DNA from 2 places in the Collimonas sp. PA-H2 genome. Region 2 is predicted to be linked to the other one. Evidence: predicted binding sites of a transcription regulator. Region 2 holds the regulator's gene; the other holds the start of a gene.
What was found. The regulator LexA, encoded in region 2, represses DNA repair genes until DNA is damaged. The targets are predictions, from matches to a motif close to ACTGTATNNNNATACAGT.
Positions count from the first base shown of each region.

Region 1: the regulator LexA is predicted to act here: its motif matches at 1,392-1,409, upstream of ruvA (Holliday junction branch migration protein RuvA).

Region 1 covers NZ_PDBX01000001.1:3,253,530-3,256,940, forward strand. Annotated here, with positions in the region: rRNA gene BCF11_RS14915 (23S ribosomal RNA) at 1-976, shown strand, start outside; rRNA gene rrf (5S ribosomal RNA) at 1,170-1,282, shown strand; gene ruvA (Holliday junction branch migration protein RuvA) at 1,452-2,030, shown strand; gene ruvB (Holliday junction branch migration DNA helicase RuvB) at 2,123-3,181, shown strand; gene BCF11_RS14935 (YaiI/YqxD family protein) at 3,225-3,411, shown strand, end outside.
Region 2 covers NZ_PDBX01000001.1:4,865,880-4,869,290, forward strand. Annotated here, with positions in the region: gene BCF11_RS22315 (RNA methyltransferase) at 247-1,023, shown strand; gene lexA (transcriptional repressor LexA) at 1,079-1,726, opposite strand; gene rpsF (30S ribosomal protein S6) at 2,039-2,407, shown strand; gene priB (primosomal replication protein N) at 2,454-2,771, shown strand; gene rpsR (30S ribosomal protein S18) at 2,822-3,106, shown strand; gene rplI (50S ribosomal protein L9) at 3,133-3,411, shown strand, end outside.

The sequences.
Region 1 (3,411 bases), 1.6 Mb from region 2:
AGGTAGCGAAATTCCTTGTCGGGTAAGTTCCGACCTGCACGAATGGCGTAACGATGGCCACACTGTCTCCTCCCGAGACTCAGCGAAGTTGAAATGTTTGTGATGATGCAATCTACCCGCGGCTAGACGGAAAGACCCCATGAACCTTTACTGTAGCTTTGCATTGGACTTTGAACCAATCTGTGTAGGATAGGTGGGAGGCTTTGAAGCGGGGACGCTAGTTCTCGTGGAGCCAACCTTGAAATACCACCCTGGTTTGTTTGAGGTTCTAACCTTGGTCCGTTATCCGGATCGGGGACAGTGCATGGTAGGCAGTTTGACTGGGGCGGTCTCCTCCCAAAGTGTAACGGAGGAGTTCGAAGGTACGCTAGGTACGGTCGGACATCGTGCTAATAGTGCAATGGCATAAGCGTGCTTAACTGCGAGACTGACAAGTCGAGCAGGTACGAAAGTAGGACATAGTGATCCGGTGGTTCTGTATGGAAGGGCCATCGCTCAACGGATAAAAGGTACTCTGGGGATAACAGGCTGATTCCTCCCAAGAGTTCATATCGACGGGGGAGTTTGGCACCTCGATGTCGGCTCATCACATCCTGGGGCTGTAGCCGGTCCCAAGGGTATGGCTGTTCGCCATTTAAAGTGGTACGTGAGCTGGGTTTAAAACGTCGTGAGACAGTTTGGTCCCTATCTGCCGTGGGCGTTGGAAATTTGAAGGGGGCTGCTCCTAGTACGAGAGGACCGGAGTGGACGAACCTCTGGTGTACCGGTTGTCACGCCAGTGGCATTGCCGGGTAGCTAAGTTCGGAAGAGATAACCGCTGAAAGCATCTAAGCGGGAAACTTGCCTTAAGATGATATTTCCCGGGAACTAGATTCCCCTAAAGGGTCGTTCGAGACCAGGACGTTGATAGGTCAGGTGTGGAAGCGTAGTAATACGTTAAGCTAACTGATACTAATTGCCCGTGAGGCTTGTCCCTATAACCTTAGCAGGTTATATGATGAGCTTTTTTGTTTGCCTAGGTGACTATCCATCAAAGATAGCAACACCGTTTGGACATTCATACCCAACCGGGCTCACTCACCCTAGTGAGCTCGGTATAAAAAACTACTTCTTCTAGATTGCGTTGTTTGTTGCTCCTACTGGAGAACAAGCAGCGGTTACAAGTTATGCCTGATGACCATAGCGATTTGGTACCACCCCTTCCCATCCCGAACAGGACCGTGAAACGAATTTGCGCCGATGATAGTGCTGCAACCAGTGTGAAAGTAGGTCATCGTCAGGCTTTTATTAAAAAACCCTCTGCAACTTACCTTGCAGAGGGTTTTTGCTTTGCGCGGAAATTATGCGTTTCTCTTCATTTCCTGCAATTTCCGCATTCCCGCAAGAAAACTACTGTGTTTTTAACCAGTTGTCCTGTATGATTCATTGATTCACATTAAGGCCATACCGCGATGATAGGTCGTCTTTCAGGCATTCTGCTCGAAAAAAATCCACCCCAACTGCTGATCGACTGCAACGGCGTCGGTTACGAGGTTGGGGTGCCGATGAGCACTTTCTATAATCTGCCGGGACTCGGCGAAAAAATCGCCTTGCTGACGCATCTGGCGATACGCGAAGATGCTCATGTGCTGTACGGTTTTGGCACAGCCGAAGAACGCAACGTCTTCAAGCAGTTGATCAAGATCAGCGGCGTCGGCGCCCGTACTGCGCTTTCGATCCTGTCCGGTATGTCAGTGCAGGATCTGGCCCAGGCCGTCACCTTGCAGGAAGCCGGACGGCTGACCAAAGTGCCCGGCATCGGCAAGAAAACCGCGGAGCGCTTGCTGCTGGAGCTGAAAGGCAAGCTGGGCGCGGATCTGGGACCGATCGGCAGCCCTCATGGCAGCGATGCCAGCGGCGATATTCTGAATGCCCTGATCGCGCTCGGCTATTCGGACAAGGAAGCCATGCTGGCGCTCAAGCAGCTGCCGCCCGAGGCTACCGTGTCGGAAGGTATCAAACTGGCATTGAAAGCGCTCTCCAAGCTGTAGGGTGGCGGCACAAAGCAGGATGATTTGTCTTTTATTGGCGTAGCGTGGTTTTTTTATATATTTAATCGCCGCACACTGGCTACAATCCGAACATGAGTATCCAAACCGACGATTTCACCGAACAGCGCATCATTTCCGCCACGCCGGCATCGCCGAACGAAGAGGCGATCGAACGCGCCTTGCGGCCGAAGCAGCTGGACGAGTACGTCGGCCAGGAAAAGATACGCGATCAGCTGCAGATATTCATCACCGCCGCGCGCCAAAGGCGCGAGGCGCTCGATCACACTTTGTTGTTTGGCCCTCCGGGTCTGGGCAAGACTACGCTGGCGCACATTATCGCGCGTGAAATGGGCGTCAATCTGCGCCAGACTTCCGGTCCGGTGCTGGAGCGCGCCGGCGACCTGGCGGCGCTGCTGACCAACCTGGAAGCCAACGATGTCCTGTTCATCGACGAGATTCATCGTTTGTCGCCGGTCGTTGAAGAAATCCTGTACCCGGCGCTGGAAGATTATCAGATAGATATCATGATCGGCGAAGGTCCCGCCGCGCGCTCGGTGCGCCTCGACCTTCAGCCTTTCACCCTGGTGGGTGCGACCACGCGGGCCGGGATGCTGACCAATCCCTTGCGCGACCGTTTCGGGATCGTCGCCCGCCTCGAATTTTATACACCGCAGCAGCTGGGCAAGATCGTCACCCGCAGCGCCTCTCTGCTGGGCGCGCCCATCATGGACGATGGCGCTTTCGAGATCGCCAAGCGCAGCCGCGGCACGCCGCGTATCGCCAATCGGCTGCTGCGCCGCGTGCGCGATTATGCAGAGGTCAAAGGCAATGGCGAAATCACCAAGGCGATGGCGGATGCCGCGCTGGTCATGCTGGACGTCGATCCGGTCGGTTTCGACGTCATGGACAGGAAACTGCTGGAAGCGGTGCTGTTCAAGTTCGGTGGCGGTCCGGTCGGCCTGGACAACCTGGCGGCGGCGATCGGCGAAGAACGCGACACTATCGAAGACGTGCTGGAGCCGTATCTGATCCAGCAAGGATATTTGCAACGGACGCCGCGCGGCCGTATTGCCACACCGGCGGCTTATACGCATTTTGGCGTCAGTGCGCCGAGAACCGGACCGAACGGCGAGTTGTGGGGACAAAATTAATATCCCCTCAATCACCGGTGGAGCAACGCCGGCGCCCGCCGCCATGCAGATCTGGGTTGACGGCGATGCTTGTCCAAACGTTATCAAGGAAATCCTGTACCGGGTAGCCGAGCGCTTGCAGATCACGGTGACGCTGGTGGCCAACAAATTATTGCGCGTGCCGCCTTCGCGTTTCGTCAAGGCCGTACAGGTGCCGGCCGGCTTTGATGTCGCCGACAATGAAATTGTTC
Region 2 (3,411 bases):
ATGGCGGCACTGTGCCAACCGGGAACAGAACCGCCTATTGATTGATAATAATGAACGATGCGGACTTTCCGGCGCCTATCCGATACTTATTTTGATAAATAAGCAGCTTTTAGTCGCAGAAATCTGCGTTATGGCGCTATTTTAAACCTAGATTGCTTAATTGAACGCTTACTTTTACCCGAAAGGCCAGATGAACACAGATTTTCTTTCGTTTGATAGCGCTCGTCGCTTGAGTGGAGGGCACAAATGAATTCGGCGAAAATCGATACGTCTCTTTTTCAGCGGCTGCGCTTCGTGCTGGTCGAAACCAGCAGTCCCGGCAATGTCGGCGCTGCCGCCCGCGCGATCAAAACCATGGGGTTTTCCGAGCTGGTCCTGGTCAATCCGCGTTTTCCTGACGTCCTGCAGCGCGAAGAAGCCGTGGCGTTCGCCAGCGGCGCACAGGATATCCTGGCTTCGGCGCGAATCGTCGACAGCGTTGAGCAGGCCTTGGAGGGGTGCAATTTCGCCGCCGCCCTGAGCGCCCGCTTGCGCGAATTCTCGCCGCCCTTGACTGCGCCGCGCGCGTTGGCGGCGCAGCTTGCAGGCGATGTCAGCCTCAATGCCGCGGTATTGTTTGGCAGCGAGCGTTACGGCTTGCCCAACGAAGTAGTGGAGAAGTGCAATGTCTTGCTGAATATTCCTGCCAATCCAGAATACTCGTCGCTGAATCTGGCGCAAGCGGTGCAAGTGCTGGCCTATGAATGCCGGGTTGCCGCCGGCGAGGATTTGTCACCCGCAGGGGCCGGCGAGATCGGTTTCCAGGGCAATGCCGCCAGCCTGACCGACATCGACGGCATGTTTGCGCATCTGGAGCAGGCTTTGATCGAAATTGAATTCCTCGATCCCGCCAGCCCGAAAAAATTGATGCCGCGCCTGAAACGGCTGTTTTCACGGGCTCAGCTGGAAACCGAAGAGGTCAATATCCTACGCGGCATCGCCAGTCAGATACTGACCAAGCGGCGCCGGCTCGACCGCTCCTGACGCCGGACTGGGGCCTGCCGCTGCGGCAGGTCCGGCCGTGTTTTTTTGTTGCTCCTTAGTTCCAGCTACGCAGCAGGCCGACCGCAAGGCCTTCCAGGGCGAAGTCTTCCTGGGCGTTGACAACAATAGGTTCAAAATCCGGGTTTTCGGGAAGCAGCTGGATTACCGAGCCGGTTTTCTGATAGCGCTTGACGGTGACATCGTCGCCGAGCCGGGCCACGACGATCTGGCCATTTCTTGCGCTGTCGGCTTTCTTTACCGCCAGCAAGTCGCCATCCAGGATGCCGGCGTCGCGCATCGACATGCCGCGAACCTTCAGCAGATAGTCCGGCTTGGCGCTGAACAGGGCAGGGTCGACGTTGTAGCTGGCCTGGATGTGCTCCTGCGCCAGGATAGGCGAGCCGGCGGCGACGCGGCCGACCAGCGGCAGGCTGAGCTGCATCAGGGCCGGGTGGGGCAGCGCCAGTTGCGTGCCCTGGCTGCGCAGCGTGGTTTCCGTCAGGCGGATGCCGCGCGAGGTGCCGGGGGCGATCACGATGGCGCCCTTGCGCGCCAGCGCCTGCAAATGTTCTTCTGCCGCATTCGCCGAACGGAAGCCGAGTTCGGTCGCGATTTCCGCGCGCGTCGGCGGGAAGCCGGTGTTTTCGATGGCGTCCCTGATCAGGTCGAGGATTTGCTGTTGGCGGGCGGTCAGTTTAATCATAAGTGTTTGAAGGCAAGGTTTGACAGCCGAGGCTATCCAATTCAGATAGAAGCACAAAGCGACAAGAAGGGCATAAGCGCGTTGCGCTGCATTTGTGCTGTGTATATCAACAGTCTGTATTTTTGTACAGTATTTGTGCAAATGCAAGATAAATTGATGCGATTTAGCCACTTACTTATGCTTAGGTGGCCGCAGGCGCCTGAAAGCATTGAGTTTTGTTGCAATTGCGCGTACTATTGCTGGTTTTCCTCTTCCCACACTCGTCTTGACGCCGAGGTGGGCGATTCTTCAATCAGTCCAAAAGGAGCTTACATGCGTCATTATGAAATCGTATTTATCGTCCATCCAGATCAAAGCGAGCAAGTGCCTGCAATGATCGAACGCTACAAAGGTATCGTCACTACACGTGGCGGCACTGTACATCGCGTGGAAGACTGGGGCCGCCGTCAACTGGCATACCTGATCCAGAAACTGGCAAAAGCGCATTACGTCTGCCTGAACATCGAGTGCGACAGCGAAACTCTGGCTGAAATCGAAACCGGCTTCAAGTTCAATGATGCGGTATTGCGTCATCTGACCGTCAAGCTGAAGAAGGCCGAAACAGGTCCTTCGCCAATGATGAAGGCTGTGCAGAAGGAAGATGCTGCCAAGAGCCATCGCACTGAAGCGCCGGCAGCCTGATTTATCTTCCCCGCCAGCATTCTTATAGCCATCGAGTCCATCAGGAGTGAGCCAAGCCAATAACGTGTTTCAGCTGGTTGCCGAAATTGCCGAACGTGAAGTCATACGTTATACACCGGCAGGCATTCCGATCGTATCTGCAAACCTGCAGCACCGTTCGGAGCCGATTGAAGCAGGAATAAAGCGTTTGATCGAATTTGAAATCGCCGCGCTAGCCGTCGGCGAGATTTCAGGAAGATTCAGTCAGGCGCCATTGGGAGGCACCTTCTGGTTTACCGGTTTTATGGCGCGCAAGAGTCGCAACGGCAGGAGTCTGGTATTTCACATCACGGATTTCGCTGCAATGGAAGCAGATGGTTCCTAGAGAACATAGCGGAAATTGCAGATTAATTATTTTAGATACAGGAGCCAAAAATGGCATTCGGTAAAAAGTTCGATAAAAGCAAACTGAAAAACAAGCGTCAACAACAAAACCCGCTGTTCAAGCGCAAGAAATTCTGCCGTTTCACCGCTGCACACGTTGCCAGCGTTGATTACAAGGATGTCGACACGCTCAAGGATTTTGTTCAGGAAAACGGCAAGATCATGCCAGCACGTCTGACCGGCACCAAGGCAATCTATCAACGTCAAGTGGACACTGCGATCAAGCGCGCACGTTTCCTGGCGCTGCTGCCATACACCGATCTGCACAACGCTTAATTGACGACTTGAAATAGGAGAAAAATATGCAAGTTATTCTGTTGGAAAAAGTCGTTAATCTCGGCAATCTGGGCGAAGTTGTTCGCGTCAAGGACGGTTACGCGCGTAACTTCCTGATCCCGCAACGTATGGCACGTCGTGCTACCACAACTGCTATCGCTGAATTCGAAGCGAAGCGCGCTGACCTGGAAACAGCGGCAGCAGCCAAGCTGGCTGTGGCTCAAGGCCAGGGCGAAAAACTGAGCGGCCTGACTGTTCAGATCTCGCAAAAATCGGGCGTTGACGGCCGTCTGTTCGGTTCCGTG